One region of the Colwellia psychrerythraea 34H genome, then DNA from elsewhere that is predicted to be linked to it. Evidence: riboswitches for the same ligand, from Rfam matches in the RefSeq annotation. Region 1 holds a riboswitch; the other holds the start of a gene.

Region 1 (4,489 bases):
TCACTGTGTTGGTGAGTAAATACGTGCTAATCAAAACCAGCTATCCAGCTGGTTTTTTGTGCCTATAATTATGAGGATATTTGAGCATAATTAAAAGGTTGTGTGGTTTGTCAAAATCAATGAGACTTCTATTTAGTCATTTAAAATATTATCGAAGCAAACCTCACAACAATAAAAGTATGATTCTAGCTATACATGTCATCTGTAAAATTCCGATTGTAGAGTTTCAATGTTTTGTTGGTCAAGTGTTCGTTATAGCGAACATTTATGGTGTGGAAAGGTTAACTACTGCCACAATACAGTCTTTAACTCCTGATAAAGACCATACTTAATCTGTTCAGGTAAGTGCCCCACAGGTCTTCAACCTAGTGGTTTAACCGTTGTATCATCATTTGCAAATCAGGTTTGCATTCTAACTTCGAATGCTTGTTTGGTTGACAGTACCGACCATGCGATACGTGCTAGTTTGTTCGTTAATGTGACTACCGCGACGTTATATGGTTTTCGTGAGAGTAACTCTAATATCCAGTTGCCAAAGATAGCGACTGCTTTTTCTAGCCTTACAAGAACAGCTCTTGCACCGTGAATGAATAACTCTCGTATGCCTTTATTTCCTCGTTTGCTTATACCGAATAACCTTGGCTTTCCTCCCGTTGAAAACTGACGAGGGACCAAGCCAATCCAGGCGGCTAATTACTGCCACCAAATAGGTCATTACGTGCAGGTATAATTTATGCGAAAATGAAAACAGCTTTATAATTCTTTGAGCTTAAAGGGCTCTTCATCATAAAAATTGTCTTTCTTAAGGGCGCATCTAGATCGTGGTCTTATTTTTCGATCTCAAATTAAGCAAGAATAATACTAATCTTAAATCTAGGGTTTCTGAAATAATAAATTGCGATTTAGCAAAAGGTTACAAACATATATTACATAATTGGTTAACTACGAAGTACTGAAACTAGTAAGATATCAGTATCAATAGGTTTTGTTAGTACATCTAAACTTGAATAAATTTTTTAAAATTTATTTTCATGTTAATGAATAGCTTAGAATAACAAGTCTATTTTTGTCTGTTTTTTGATCGATTATATTTGGATATCTTCTTAAGAATGTACTAGAATTGCGGCGAACAGCACAAGAAGGTCAAATTAACCTTGAGTTTAATCTGACCAACTACTTAGTAATTTATAATATAAATTACTAAGTAGCTGTAATTGAAAAGAGCAAAACTTTCGAAAGAAAGTGGCGCAAAGTCACCGGTCTACGGGAATAATTCTACGACAGCGGAACTGCCAACTACCAGCATTATTGTGCCAATAATAATGTGCAATGACAGGCACTAAGAAGTAATAGGTTTTCTGTAGACTTCACACATTGTGGAGTCACAAAATGAAGTACGTTAGTAACAATCAAATCGAAATCAGCTCACTAATAAAACGCCAAAGCAAAAGTTTTGTACTAGGCTCATTATTATTACCCTTAACTTTCAGCAATTTCGCGATAGCGAATCCTCCTGAACATTCAGCAGCTTTTGCAAAAGGTCAAATTTTAGTACAACCACAACCGGGCTTATCAGAGCAGAACTTCCAAAAGATCCTAGGCAAGCACAAAGCCAGCTCAAAAGGTAAGCTTCATCAATTACGCACCCACATTATCAATGTACCGGCAAATGCAGAACAAGCTATTGTTAAAGCGTTATCTAATAATCCAAACATTGAATTTGCTGAGGTAGACATACTCGTTAAACCAAGCGAAATTATCGCCAACGACACCTATTACAACAATGCTTGGCACCTTAATAAAATGCAATTACCTACTGCTTGGGAAACAGCAAAGGGTAATGGCGTGGTAGTAGCTATTCTAGATACTGGTGTTAATAGTAATCACACCGATTTGTCAGCCAATATGATTGCCGGTTGGAACAGTGTTAGTCGAAACAGCGAAACGAGTGACATCTATGGTCACGGTACTAAGGTTGCCGGTGTTGTAGCGGCAATAAGTGATAATAATAATGGCGTAACCTCTATCGCTTGGCACGCATCAATTATGCCTATACGAATTACTAACGATAGTTCAGGTTATGCCTATTGGAGCGATATAGCGAATGGATTAACTTGGGCAGCCGACAATGGCGCCGACATTGCCAATATCAGTTATCAAGTAACTACAAGCTCATCAGTAACAAATGCGGCGCAATACATGCGTAGTAAAGGCGGTTTGGTTGTCGCTTCAGCAGGTAACAGTGGTGCAGACCTAAACTGTACAGATAATCCAAGTATTATCACAGTATCAGCCACAGACAGTGCTGATAATAAAGCCAGCTGGTCGGATTACGGAAATTGTATCGATGTATCGGCGCCGGGATCAGGGATTTGGACCACGACCAAAAGTGGTGGCTATGGTGCTGTAAACGGTACTTCTTTTGCCAGCCCAGCAACGGCAGCAACCTTAGCACTGATCAAATCAGCTAACCTGAATCTTAGTAATGATGAACTTGAAAATATTTTAGAGGCTAGCGCAGATAAGTCCAAAAATGGCGGTGTATTTAATAGCTATTATGGTCATGGCAGAATTGATGCTGCAGCTGCGGTTGCCATGGTAGTAAACACACCTACTATCGATCAGCAAGCACCAACAGTTGTTATAACCTCTCCAACAGAAAATAGCGTGCAAACAGGTACCTTTAATATCACTGCCAATGCACAAGACAATATGGCTGTGAGCTCTGTTAGCCTATATGCCAATGGTGTATTAATTGGTACTGATACTGTCGCGCCATTTAGCGCTAACTTTAACAGTAATAATATTGCTGATGGTAACGTAGCTTTCACTGCTCAGGCGTATGATGCAACAGGCAATCAAGGTAATTCTTCAACGTATTGGCTGACTATCGATAATATTGTTGATGTTGCAGACACCATAGCACCGAGTGTGAGTATTACTAACCTCGTTAATGGCAGTAGCATAAGCGGTAATCAAGCGATTAAAGTGAGTGCAACAGACAATACGGCGGTGACTAAAATTGAATTGTATATTGACGGCCAGTTAAAAACGCAAACGACTGAATCAATACTGTCTTATAGTTGGAATACCCGTAAAGTGGCTAACGGATACCATACCATTGTAACAAAGGCATTTGATGCTGCCGGCAATCAGAATCAAACCAGTATTCAAGTCAATGTGCAGGCACGTAAAAAGGGCCGTAAATAGAACAATTAAACAGCGCTAAATTTAATAAAAACTTAAAAAGTAAAAGGGCACTGCGATGGCAGTGCCTTTTTTATTGGTCAATATTTCAATTATTATTAAGCAACTTTTTTACGTAGACTTAAGGCAAGTAAAGCGCTACCAAGTAGAAACAATACACTCGGTTCAGGAACCTCTGTCGGAGGACCACCACCACCATCTCCACAACATTCTCCACCGTCAAGTTTGTCGCTTGCATCGTTGCCGTTGGTGCCACCATTGACCTGCTGAAAGCGCGCTACATAGTTAAGCCCACTATCCGAACTATCCATAAATCCGACCTTGAACGCAGCCTCAACTTGAAGCGCAGAAAGGCCATTGAAACCAACTTTTACGCTTAAAGAATCTTCCACTCCCTCAGACAATGCGTTATTAGGGGTACCCCCTCCGTTGAAATCACCATCATTTGCGGCTGCGAAATCTAGCGTACCAAATGGCTGAGCATCGGCACCAATTATCATAGTAGTTAAAAAATTACCACCAGTGAAGTTAGTTTGATCCAGCCCCTGGTTGGGCGCGACTAGGTCAAACGCTATTCCGGTCAGTTTTGACGTTGTTGCTTCAGCGCCAAAGGCAGTTATTTCATCCGTTGTGTTCCTGATCAGCATCTGAATCACAACCAACCCGTTTGTAGCAAAATCAATATCATTAATAAAATTAAGCGTTGCTTTGGCTGATGCGCCGGTGGCTGGGTTATTGGATGATGTACTGTTGCTATTCCACTCTAAGATAAGAGTGGCGTTGGCTGTATAGGACAAGCTAGCAAGCGTAAAAAGCAGTATGTGAGTAAATATTGTAAGTGTTCGCATATTTGATTCCTTATTAACAATCCCAATATATAAATTCAAAAGAGATTATTCTCACGTTATTGTTAAAAAGTATACTTAGCCATAAACTCCTTTTGGTCCCTATGGCATAAGCTATAGACAAGCAAATTATATACCGATTATTTTTTTACTTTATTTATTATGCGGTTAAATAATGTACAGAATGAGTGTGTGATTGCTGTGTAAAAAAAGCTGACACTATATCACTTGTTAGTGATAAATAGGTGTCGTGTAAATAAGGGGGAAACTTGCCTTTTCGTGTGTTATCACGCCTATTTCGGCGGTTATATTGTGAGATGTTAGGTGAAGTGGTCGAGCAAGAACAGCTCAACTTCTTTGGTGAATGTTTAGCCACTTACGATGACACATCAAATAGTGAAAAGCGACGGATAAACTCACCCCGCAACAGCGTCATA
Region 2 (4,489 bases), 830 kb from region 1:
TCACCTAAATGGGTGCCACAAATGGCAACCTCTACTGAAGTGTTTGAAAAACTCAATCGCAATCAGAAGGTAACCTATGCAGCATTAACACCTAATATGCGTGGTTTTGAAGCAGCAATGGCAGTCAATGCTAATGAAGTCGCTATCTTTGGCGCTGCTTCAGAAAGCTTTAGCCAAAAAAACATAAACTGCTCTATTGAAGAGAGTCTTGAGCGCTTTGCACCTATTATGGAAGCGGCTAAAAAAGCGAATATCAAAGTCCGTGGTTATGTTTCTTGTGTATTGGGTTGTCCTTATGAAGGTGATATAGATCCAGAGCAAGTCGCTTTAGTCGCAGAAAAACTCTTTGCTATGGGTTGTTATGAAATTTCATTAGGTGACACTGTAGGTGTCGGTAATCCAGCAAGCGTAACAAAGATGATACAAGCCGTTAGTGCACGTGTACCAACAGATAAACTAGCGGTTCACTTTCATGATACCTATGGGCAAGCGTTAACTAATATTTACGCTGCATTACAAATGGGTGTCAAGGTAGTCGATAGTGCTATTGCTGGTTTAGGCGGTTGTCCTTATGCTAAAGGTGCTTCAGGTAATGTAGCGACTGAAGATGTAGTTTATATGCTTAACGGTTTAGGTATAGCGACAGACATCGATTTCAAAAAGTTACTGCAAGCAGGTTGGTTTATTAGTGATAAGTTAGGTAAAGCACCTATATCTAAAGTATCAAATGCTTATTTAGCACAAGAGAAAGTTTCAGAAAAGTAGCAATTTCTTCGCACAGAGAGAATGAAGGTAAAGCAGATTAAGATAATGATGAATTATTTTGTTTATTCTTTCTCTCTGTTAAATTTTTATAAAATATCAAACCAAATGAGGAGAATAAAATGGCAGGATTCGACAAAGTAGTGTCAAGCTATGAGGAAGCCATGGCTGGGCTAACAGATAACATGACCGTTATCGCAGGTGGTTTTGGTTTATGTGGTATCCCAGAAAACTTGATCAGTGAAATCAAGCGCAAAGGGACTAAAGGTTTGACCTTAGTTTCGAATAATTGTGGTGTTGATGATTTTGGCTTAGGTGTTTTATTAGCTGATCGACAAATAAAAAAAATTGTTGCCTCTTATGTGGGTGAGAATGCTGAATTTGAACGCCAAATGATGGCGGGAGAACTCGAAGTTGAATTAACACCACAAGGTACGCTTGCAGAAAAGATGCGTGCAGGTGGTGCTGGTATTCCAGCTTTTTACACGGCAACAGGTGTTGGTACGCCTGTAGCTGAGGGCAAAGATGAACGAACATTTAATGGCCGTGAGTATATTTTAGAAGAAGCTATTACCGGTGATTTTGCGATTGTCAAAGCATGGAAAGCCGATAGATACGGTAATTTAGTTTTTAGAAAAACGGCTCGAAACTTTAACCCTATGGCAGCAACTGCTGGCAAGATTACCGTTGTTGAAGTAGAAGAAATAGTTGAAGTGGGTGAGTTAGATCCAGACCAAATCCATACACCTGGTATTTATGTTGATCGCTTAATTCAAGGCACTTTCGAAAAGCGTATTGAACAACGTACTGTTCGTCCATCTTCAGCACAAGGAGCAAAATAATGGCGTTATCAAGAGAACAAATAGCTCAACGTGTTGCCCAAGAACTAAAAGATGGTTATTACGTTAATTTAGGCATAGGTATCCCTACCCTTGTTGCAAACTATGTTCCGCAAGATATTGAAGTGATGTTGCAATCAGAAAATGGTTTACTTGGCATGGGGCAATTTCCAACGGAAGAAGAAATTGACGCCGATCTAATTAATGCCGGTAAGCAAACTGTCACTATGGCAACTGGCGCATCTGTTTTTGACTCTGCAGAGTCTTTTGCGATGATACGAGGTGGCCATGTAGATTTAACTGTTCTGGGCGCCTTTGAAGTCGATGTTAACGGTAATATTGCTTCCTATATGATACCCGGTAAATTGATCAAGGGCATGGGCGGCGCAATGGACTTAGTGGCTGGGGCAGATAATATTATCGTTACCATGACACATGCTTCTAAGCATGGTGTTTCAAAACTACTTAAAAGCTGTTCTTTGCCATTAACGGGTAAAGGTTGCATTAAGAAAGTATTAACTGATTTAGCGTTTATTGAAATTAAAGAAGGTAAGTTTCATTTGCTTGAACGTGCCCCTGGTGTTTCTATTGAAGAAATAATTAAGTTAACTGAAGGCGAACTTGTTGTGACTGGTGACATACCAGAGATGAAGTTTTAATTCTATAGTACTTTGTAACTAAGAAAGACCTTATTTCGTAGTAAAAGCAAAGAGATACCTTTCTCTGAAACATTCAAATAAAGGTAATAGTTATCAAACTATTACCTTTATTCTTTACATGTTTAGTCTCGTATTATTTCCATTCTCATTTTCACTAACTGTTCTCTCGCGCCCATTTAGCTTGCACTTTGGTAACAATTACGTGATACTTATTTTTGACAAAGAAAAGGCAAAGCACGCGAAAACGTGTTACGCAAAACCACCGGTCTAAGGGTAAAGTTTAATTATTTATCTATGACAGCGGAGTCACCTCGTTAACAGGTACATCCCGTGGTTTTTTCTTTTATTAACTCCATTATTAAGGTTTATAAAATGAAAAAATTATTAATAGCTTCCACCATCACAGTTTTAACATTAGCGTCTGCTGTAACAACACCAAAGGCACAAGCTGCTGACATTGCGACAAGTATATGTGAGTACGTAGCGGCCGATGACAAGAAACGCATGCGTTCATTTTTAAAGACAAATAAACTTAAGATTCGTCGTATCTTCGACAATATCCAGTGTAATGGTAAGAACTTATTAGAGTTTGCATCAACCTCTGGCTCAGTAAAAACTGGTTCTTTGATGATTTCAAAATTACCAAAGAAAGTAGTTTCGGCTAACCTAGAGATGCTTCAAACTGGATCGCAACCATTGATAGACGCTGCCAACGCTCGCGTTAGCAGTTAAAAATTATTTAAAGTAGATGTTAATACCTTTTAGCAATAAAAACGGATGAGTAAAAGCTATACTATTTAATAATTCTATGTCATTTTAAAAAATCCAGCTTTGCTGGTTTTTTTTTGTCCTAAATAAAGTAATTAATGAGTTAAGTAGCTAGCGAAGTAAATCAAAAGCACATACACTTAAGTCATTGAAGTCGAGTAATAAATAGATACAATTCTGACGGTTTAAAAATAAAAAAATCATTCTCTATGACACTAAAAAGAAACTATCTGAATAATAAAAACGCTCTGGTGCTAACTGGTGGTGGTGCCCGTGCAGCCTATCAAGTTGGTGTTTTGTCCGCCATTTCAAAGTTCATCCCTAGAAACCATGGTATCCCCTTTTCAATCCTTTCAGGTACTTCTGCTGGAGCTATCAATACCACCTCATTAGCTTGTTATGCATCCTGTTTTCAATTAGGGGTAAAGAAACTGGAATGGGCCTGGAAAAACTTCAATATATCAAGTATCTACCATAGTAGTCCGATCAACGTATTTAGTCATATAAGCCAAGGTATGCTCGCTAGTTTCCAAGCTGATTATGCGAATAAAAATCCTCGTAGTTTACTTAACAACGCCCCTCTTAGAGCATTACTTAACCAAATCCTCGACTTTAATCGCATTGATAATAATATAGCGCGCGGATACTTATCAGCCGTATCAATTACAGCATCAAGTTATAGCAATGGTGACTCTATTAGCTTTTATCAATCCGATGGTTTAGCACTACCTTGGTCTCGCGTTAAAAGACGTGGAGAATTATGCCAGTTAAATACAGAACACTTAATGGCTTCAGCTGCAATTCCAATGGTTTTTCCTTCGGTTAAAATTAAGAACCAACACTTTGGAGATGGTTCAGTACATCAACTTTCTCCATTGAGTCCAGCGATACATTTAGGCGCAAAAAAAATATTTGTGATTGGAGTAGATCAGCCAAAGGAGCCTATGCATACAAGAGAAAACACACCACATCCGCCAAGCTCGGCAACTATTGCGGGTCATCTACTCGATTCCATTTTTTCAGATACCATGCATAGCGATCTTGAACGCATGGCACGAATAAACGAAACGCTTAAATTGATTTCAGCTCAAAATAGAAAAGAAAACGAAGGATTACAGCACATAGATAGTTTTGTTATTAATCCTAGTCATGATTTTAATGAGATTGCTGCTCAGTATTATTATGACCTACCTTTATCTATTCGCTTGTTATTGCGTAGCGCAGGCATAGGAAATGATTCTGAGTCGAGTATTATCAGTTATTTATTATTTGAGAAAAATTTTTGTGGTGAATTAATAAGGTTAGGTTTTGCTGATGCCATGGAGCAAGAACAGGCCATTAGAAGTTTTCTTGATATATGACCATCCTTGATAGATTGTGGAGTGGAGGTTTAACTATTAGCCTAAGAGCATCACCTTAGGGCTTATCTTTTTTAAACAACTCACTTTAGAGCTAACCATT

What was found. A riboswitch is a leader RNA that binds a small molecule or an ion and turns the genes downstream of it on or off. The one in region 1 is predicted to bind cyclic di-GMP.
Region 2: another riboswitch for cyclic di-GMP. It lies ahead of CPS_RS07090 (DUF3718 domain-containing protein); the one in region 1 lies ahead of CPS_RS03510 (S8 family serine peptidase).

What each region holds. Positions count from the first base shown of each region.
Region 1 is NC_003910.7:806,163-810,651, forward strand. It holds partial or broken gene CPS_RS03505 (transposase) at 400-693, opposite strand; cyclic di-GMP riboswitch class I at 1,213-1,297, shown strand; gene CPS_RS03510 (S8 family serine peptidase) at 1,390-3,210, shown strand; gene CPS_RS03515 (PEP-CTERM sorting domain-containing protein) at 3,306-4,055, opposite strand.
Region 2 is NC_003910.7:1,640,515-1,645,003, reverse strand. It holds gene CPS_RS07105 (hydroxymethylglutaryl-CoA lyase) at 1-765, shown strand, start outside; gene CPS_RS07100 (CoA transferase subunit A) at 885-1,604, shown strand; gene CPS_RS07095 (3-oxoacid CoA-transferase subunit B) at 1,604-2,260, shown strand; cyclic di-GMP riboswitch class I at 2,479-2,574, shown strand; gene CPS_RS07090 (DUF3718 domain-containing protein) at 2,633-2,992, shown strand; gene CPS_RS07085 (patatin-like phospholipase family protein) at 3,238-4,389, shown strand.